3 regions of the Mesorhizobium sp. CNPSo 4671 genome follow, and region 1 is predicted to be linked to each of the others. Evidence: predicted binding sites of a transcription regulator. Region 1 holds the regulator's gene; each other region holds the start of a gene.
What was found. The regulator PhoB, encoded in region 1, activates phosphate uptake and scavenging genes when phosphate is short. The targets are predictions, from matches to a motif close to TGTCATNNANCTGTCAT.
Positions count from the first base shown of each region.

Region 2: the regulator PhoB is predicted to act here: its motif matches at 1,124-1,140, upstream of phnC (phosphonate ABC transporter ATP-binding protein).
Region 3: the regulator PhoB is predicted to act here: its motif matches at 711-727, upstream of AC04SF_RS17855 (ceramide glucosyltransferase).

Region 1 covers NZ_JBWLUW010000007.1:320,567-322,831, forward strand. The annotation lists gene phoU (phosphate signaling complex protein PhoU) at 1-537, shown strand, start outside; gene phoB (phosphate regulon transcriptional regulator PhoB) at 557-1,246, shown strand; gene AC04SF_RS21425 (ROK family protein) at 1,259-2,265, opposite strand, start outside.
Region 2 covers NZ_JBWLUW010000018.1:55,359-57,623, reverse strand. The annotation lists gene AC04SF_RS32720 (DapH/DapD/GlmU-related protein) at 1-293, shown strand, start outside; gene AC04SF_RS32715 (DUF1868 domain-containing protein) at 378-1,088, shown strand; gene phnC (phosphonate ABC transporter ATP-binding protein) at 1,219-2,076, shown strand; gene phnD (phosphonate ABC transporter substrate-binding protein) at 2,180-2,265, shown strand, end outside.
Region 3 covers NZ_JBWLUW010000005.1:403,509-405,773, forward strand. The annotation lists gene apaG (Co2+/Mg2+ efflux protein ApaG) at 135-527, opposite strand; gene AC04SF_RS17855 (ceramide glucosyltransferase) at 829-1,980, shown strand; gene AC04SF_RS17860 (O-succinylhomoserine sulfhydrylase) at 2,014-2,265, opposite strand, start outside.

The DNA of each region.
Region 1 (2,265 bases):
GCGCGCCAGCGCGAACTCGACGACCGTGCCATCACGCTGATCGCCAAGCGCCAGCCGATGGCCGACGATCTGCGTCATGTAGTCGGCTCGATCCGCATGGCCGGCGACCTCGAACGCATCGGCGACCTTGCCAAGAACATCGCCAAGCGCGTCGGCACCGTCGGTCTCAGCGCCACGCCGCGCGACCTGTCGCATTCCATCGACGCCATGGCGCAGCTGGTGCTGATCCAGGTGCAGGGCGTGATCGAGGAGTATGCGGCGCGCGATGCCGCCGCACTGGCGAAGTTGCGCGCCGACGACGAACGTATCGACGTCAAATACACCTCCGTCTTCCGTGAACTGCTGACCTATATGATGGAGGATCCGCGCAACATCACGGCCTGCACGCATCTGTTGTTCTGCGCCAAGAATCTCGAACGCATCGGTGACCACGTGACCAACATCGCCGAGAATGCGTACTATGTCCTGACCGGCACGCAGCTGCCCGCCAATCGTCCAAAACAGGACGAGACGGCGATGTCAGCGCCGGCAGCCTGAGCGCAGGGGTAACCAGTCGATGATCGCGCCACGCATCATGGTGGTGGAGGATGAGGAGCCGCTGGGGGTGCTGCTCCGCTACAATCTGGAATCCGAAGGCTACCAGGTCGAGGTGGTGCCGCGCGGCGACGAAGCCGAAATCCGGCTCCAGGAGAACGTGCCCGACCTTCTGGTGCTCGACTGGATGGTGCCTGCGGTGTCCGGCATCGAACTCTGCCGGCGCCTGCGAATGCGGCCCGAGACCGAGCGGCTGCCGATCATCATGCTGACCGCGCGGGGCGAAGAAAGCGACCGTGTACGTGGACTTTCCACCGGCGCCGACGACTATCTGGTCAAGCCGTTTTCGACGCCGGAATTCATGGCAAGAGTCAAGGCGCTGCTTCGCCGCGCCAAGCCGGAAGTGCTGTCCAGCGTGCTCAAGGTCGGCGACATCGTGCTCGACCGCGAATCGCACCGGGTCTATCGCAAGAAGAGCGAGATACGGCTTGGGCCGACCGAGTTCCGCCTGCTCGAATTCATGATGCGCCATCCCGGCCGCGTGTTCTCGCGCAGCCAGCTGCTCGACAATGTCTGGGGCGAGACGATCTACATCGACGAGCGCACCGTCGACGTGCATGTCGGCCGCCTGCGCAAGGCGGTCAACAATGGCCGCATGCCCGACGTCATCCGCACCATTCGCGGCGCGGGCTACGCGATCCGCGAGGATTGATCGCGAGCGGTTTCAGGCCACGTTCTTGCCCACGCCGCCCGCCCTTGCCTGCACGCCCGGCGCGAAAATCTCCTGGTCGACGAAGGTCAGCGCGCGCATGGCGCAGCCTTCGCGGATCAGCGGCAGTTCGTTCGGTTCGGTGTCGAAGGAAATCGATTTCGAGTGCTGGCCGCCGGCGGTCTGCGCGATCGCCTCGCGCAATGCCGGCTCGATCAGGTCGAAGGCGGCGGCACTGACGCCGACCATGGCGACGGGCGCGGGATCGATCAGCGCGAACAGGCTGCCGAGGCCATAGCCCAATGCCTCGCCGGCCTTGCGATAGGCTTCTCGCTCAGGCCCGTCTCTTTCCCGTGCGGTGGCGGCGAGTGCCCGCATCTGTGCGTCGCTGACGTCGGCGACCGGCTCGGTGTCCTCGCCAAGCTGCCTGGCGTTGCGCCAGATGGCGTAGTTGCCGGCATAGGCCTCGACGCAGCCGCGGCGTCCGCAGCGGCAAAGCGCGCCGCCGGGCCGATGGATCATGTGACCGAACTCGCCGCCCGAGGAATGGGTGCCGGTGAACAGCTCGCCCTTCAGCACCAGGCCCATGCCGATGCCGTGCGAAAGCAGGATGGCGATGAAGTCGTCGCGATAGCGCTCGGGATCGCGCCAGCGCAGCGCCACCGCCATCATGTTGCAGTCGTTTTCCATGGTGGCGGGGATGCCGAACTCGGCCTCGAGTATGTCGGCGAAGGCGATGTTGGTCTGCGGCGTGATCGGCGACCACAGCATCGCCCGGGCCTCGGTGTCGGTGATGCCCTGTATTGCCAGTGCGATGCGGGCGACGCTGCGCACGTCGATATCGGGATCCTCGAGGCGCCGCCGCACGATGGCGACGCATTCGCCGATCAGCGCTTCGCGCGACATGGTCAGCGTGTCCAGCCGGCGCTGTTCCTCCGAGACCACCTGGCCGGCATAGTCGATGACGGCGACGGACAGGAAATTCAGCGACAGCACCACGGTCATGACGGCCGCGGCCTCCG
Region 2 (2,265 bases), on a different contig from region 1:
TCATCATCGGCCACGACACCTGGCTCGGCCACGGCTCGACTGTCCTGCCTGGCGTCACCGTCGGCGACGGCGCAGCGGTTGGGGCGGGAGCCGTCGTCTCGAAGGATGTCGCGCCCTACACCATCGTCGCCGGCGTGCCGGCAAAGCCGATCCGCGAACGCTTCGACCGCCGCACCGCCGAACGCTATCAGGCGCTTGCCTGGTGGGACTGGGACCACGTCAGGCTGCGCGCGTCCCTCGACGATTTCCGCGAGCTTTCGGCCGAGGCATTTTTGGAGAAATACGGCGGATAGTTCACATCATCGTCATGGGGGAGCCTGTTTCATATCCCTGACACAGGACTCGGACAGGACGCCATCTCCCCCAAGGAGATCGCCATGCTCGACACCGTCAGACCCTCCCTCGCCGGATTCTTTGCCGGCTCCAATCCGATGCCGCCGGCGCATCTCGGCACGCGCTACGACACCTCAGGCAATTTCCTGACCGAGCCTGGCAACACTGTCGTGAGCCATCTCGTCAGCGGTTCGCCGTCCGAGGCCGTGGTGCTTGCGGTGCGCGACAAGATGCTGGCGATGCCCGACGCCGACCGGCTTGCCTTCACGCCCGTCTCCAGCCTGCACATGACGCTGTTCCAGGGCATCATCGAATATCGCCGCCGCTTGCCGTACTGGCCGCAGGACGTGCCGCTCGACACCAGCATCGACGCCATGACCCGCCTCTATCTGGAGCGCCTGAATGGTTTCGAGGGCTTCGGCCCGTTCAACATCAAGGTCGTCGAAGTCGTGCCGACCGGTCTTACCGTTGTCGGCGCGACGGACGAAGATGTGCGCATCATGCGTCAATGGCGCGATGCGCTGGCGGTGCCGTTCGGCTACCGGCACCCTGATCATGATAGTTACGTCTTCCATGTAACCTTTGCCTACCAGATAAAGCGTCTTGCGGATGACCGGGCGGCGGCATGGGGGGCGCTGTTCGACGATTGCCTCGCGCTTTTCGCAAGGCAGGCACCGGTGATCGCAATCAAGGCGCCCGCCTTCTGCGCCTTCCGCGACATGAAGCATTTCGAGGAATTGCTGGTGCTCGGCTGATCGCCCGCAAGGCGCCGGTCGCCAAGCCTGTGGAGCGTAACAAAACTGACATGCTGGCGACACGGCAGGTTCATGTGGCTGCGCTAGGCGAATGCCTGACGATCAATAAGGTCCAGACTGGAACCTGCCTATGTCAGCAAGCTCTGCCACGCTCGAAATCCGCGGTGTCAGCCGACGATTTGGCAAGAACACCGCTGTCAGCGACGTCAACATCTCGATCCCGCAGGGTCAGATGGTCGGCGTCATCGGCCGTTCGGGCGCTGGCAAATCGACCCTTCTTCGTATGATTAACCGTCTTGTCGACCCCAGCCAGGGGTCGATTTTTTTTGACGGCGCCGAGGTTTCCCAGTTGCGGGGCTCGCCGCTGCGGCGCTGGCAGCGCGACTGCGCCATGATCTTCCAGCAGTTCAACCTGGTCCCGCGCCTCGACGTGCTGACCAACGTGCTGCTTGGCAAGCTGAACCACCGTTCGACCCTGTCCAACCTTCTCGGCATGTTCTCGCGCGCCGAATGCGCCGAAGCCGTCGCCGCGCTCGAGCGGCTCGACATAGCCCGCACCGCACTTCAGCCCGCCGGCACCTTGTCCGGCGGACAACAGCAGCGCGTCGCCATAGCCCGCGCCCTGATGCAGCAGCCCAAGGTGATCCTCGCCGACGAGCCGATCGCCTCGCTCGACCCGCTCAACGCCAAGGTGGTGATGGATTCGCTGCAAGACATCAATCTGCGCGAAGGCATCACCGTCGTCACCAATCTGCATACGCTGGATACCGCGCGCGCCTATTGCAACCGAATCATCGGCATGGCCGCCGGCAAGGTCGTCTTCGACGGCCCGCCCGAAGAGCTCAATCGTGAAGCCGTTCGCCTCGTCTACGGCGCCGACAGCAATGGCGGCGAAATATCGGAGGCCATCACCTCCACCAGCGTTGCCTTCAAGCAAAAGATCGCTGCATCCGCCGGACCGCTCGAACCTGCATTCCCGGGTTACTGAGTTCAAGAAAGAGCGGCTCGGATCGACCGCCCGCGTCAAGGGCAATTGTCAAGATCAAGAAACGCTGCCGGCGCGGGGCCGGAACTTACAGGAGAGACATCAAATGTTCAGGAAGATGGTTTTCAGCGCCGTTTCGGTGCTCGCCATGGCGACCAGCATGGCCCACGCCGCCGATCTGAAGGAATTCCG
Region 3 (2,265 bases), on a different contig from region 1:
AGGGCGGATGAGGGGCGGCGCTAACTTCGGCGAATAGCCGTGCGCAAACCCCGTCCTCGACGATATCTCAGGAAGGCTCGACGCCGCCCCTCGTTGCCCTGCCGGGCATTTCTCCCCGTATAGTGACGAAGACGCTAATTCACCGTGCGCCGCGTCCCCGGCAGATCCAGCGAAAACGCCGGGATGGCGATATCAAAAGTCTCGCCGCGCTTGTTGCGCATCGTGTAGTGCCCGACCATGATCCCTGACGGGGTCGAGAGCGGGCAGCCGGACGTATATTGATAGCTGTCGCCGGGATTGAGCTCGGGCTGGTCGCCGACGACGCCCGGGCCGCGCACTTCCTCGACCCGGCCGGCACCGTCGGTGATGTGCCAATAGCGCGACAGAAGCTGCACGAATTCGTCCGACTGGTTGTCGATCGTTATCTGATAGCCCCAGACATAGCGGTTCTCGGAAGGATCCGAGCGGTCCTCGAGGTAGAACGGCCTGACCTGCACTTCGATGTTGCGCGTGACGGCGCGGTACATAAGCGGCTCCAAAACAATCTCAAGCATGATCCCGAAAAGTGGGAACCGGTTTTCTCGGGCAAACGGGTTTCCGTTCGTCCAGAGATCATGCTCAACAAACAGAACCTTTCGGCGCTCCCGGCGAGCAGGTCAACATGCGCGTCTTGTCGCGCCTCGTCTTGAAACGCAGGTGCCGGCAAAGAATGTCATTTAAGTGACACATGACAATGATGGTGTGCACCAACCGAGCGACTCGGCGCTCTGTCGAACTGTTGAAAACGGCCACGATGCTGGCTGTCTTTTCTGGAGTGACCAGATCTCGATGGAACTCACTCTTATAGCCGCCTCGCTTTCGACTGCTCTTATCCTTTCAAACGCCGCCAGTATCCTGCTCGCCGCTTCACAACTGAAACAGCGCACTACCATCGCACGGCCAGCCGGCAAATCGCCGCCGGTGTCGATTGTCATCCCGTCGCGCGGCGTCGAACCGTTCACGCATGAGACACTGGAGCGCGCCTTCTCGCTCGACTGGCCGCGCTACGAGCTGATCTTCTGCGTCGCCCATGCCGACGATCCGGTGGTCAGTCTGATCAGACAGGCCATCGCCCGCTTCCCAAAGGTGCCGACCCGGCTGTTGATCGGTGACGACCGCGTCAGCGCCAATCCCAAGCTCAACAATTGCGTCAAGGGCTGGGAAGCCGCGCGGCACAACTGGGTCGTCCTGGCCGACTCCAACGTGCTGATGCCGAGAGACTACATCCAGCATCTGATGGCGGCGTGGCGGACGGATACCGGCCTTGTCTGCTCGACGCCGATCGGCTCACGGCCGCAGGGCTTCTGGGCCGAGGTCGAATGCGCCTTCCTCAACACGCTGCAGGCGCGCTGGCAGTATGCCGGCGAGGCGCTCGGCCTTGGCTTTGCCCAGGGTAAGAGCATGTTGTGGAACAAGCCGATGCTGGATGCCAATGGCGGCATTCGAGCGCTGGCCGCCGAAATCGCCGAGGACGCCGCCGCGACCAAGCTGGTGAACAGCCTTGGCCTGCGCGTCAATCTCGTCGCCGCACCCTTCGAGCAGCCGCTCGGCCGGCGCAGGCTTGGCGAGATCTGGTCGCGCCAGGCCCGCTGGGCGAGGTTGCGCCGCGTCACCTTCCCGCTGTTCTTCGCGCCCGAGATCCTGACCGGCGCGGTGGTGCCGCTGGCGCTTGCGCTGGTTGCGGCTGCCGGCGCCGGCTTCAGCCTGCCGCTGATGGCCATTGGCGTGCTGGCGGCCTTCTACCTTCCGGAATGTGCCCTGGCCTGGTCCAAGGGCTGGCACCTGTCGCCGCGCTCGGTCGCGGCAATCGTGGCGCGCGACCTGATCCTGCCGGCGATGTGGGCACGCGGCTGGCTGGGCGGGGCCGTCGACTGGCGCGGCAATGCGATGACCATCGGAACCAAGGCGGCCGAACTGGAAGAGACGCCGTCGCGCGCCTGATCTTGGCGGCTCAGCGACGCGACCTGGACGCTCTTACTTGGCGGCCTTCAGCGCCTGCGCGATATCCTCCAGCAGATCGTCGGTATCCTCCAGGCCGACCGACAGCCTGAGCGTGCCTGGTCCGATGCCGAGTTCGGCGCGTGCCTCGTCGCTCAAATTCTTGTGCGTCGTCGTCGCCGGATGGGTGATCAAGCTCTTGGCGTCGCCAAGGTTGTTGGAGATCAGCACGATGTCGAGCGCGTTCTGCAGCGCGAAGGCCGCCTGCTTGCCGCCCTTGACGTCGAG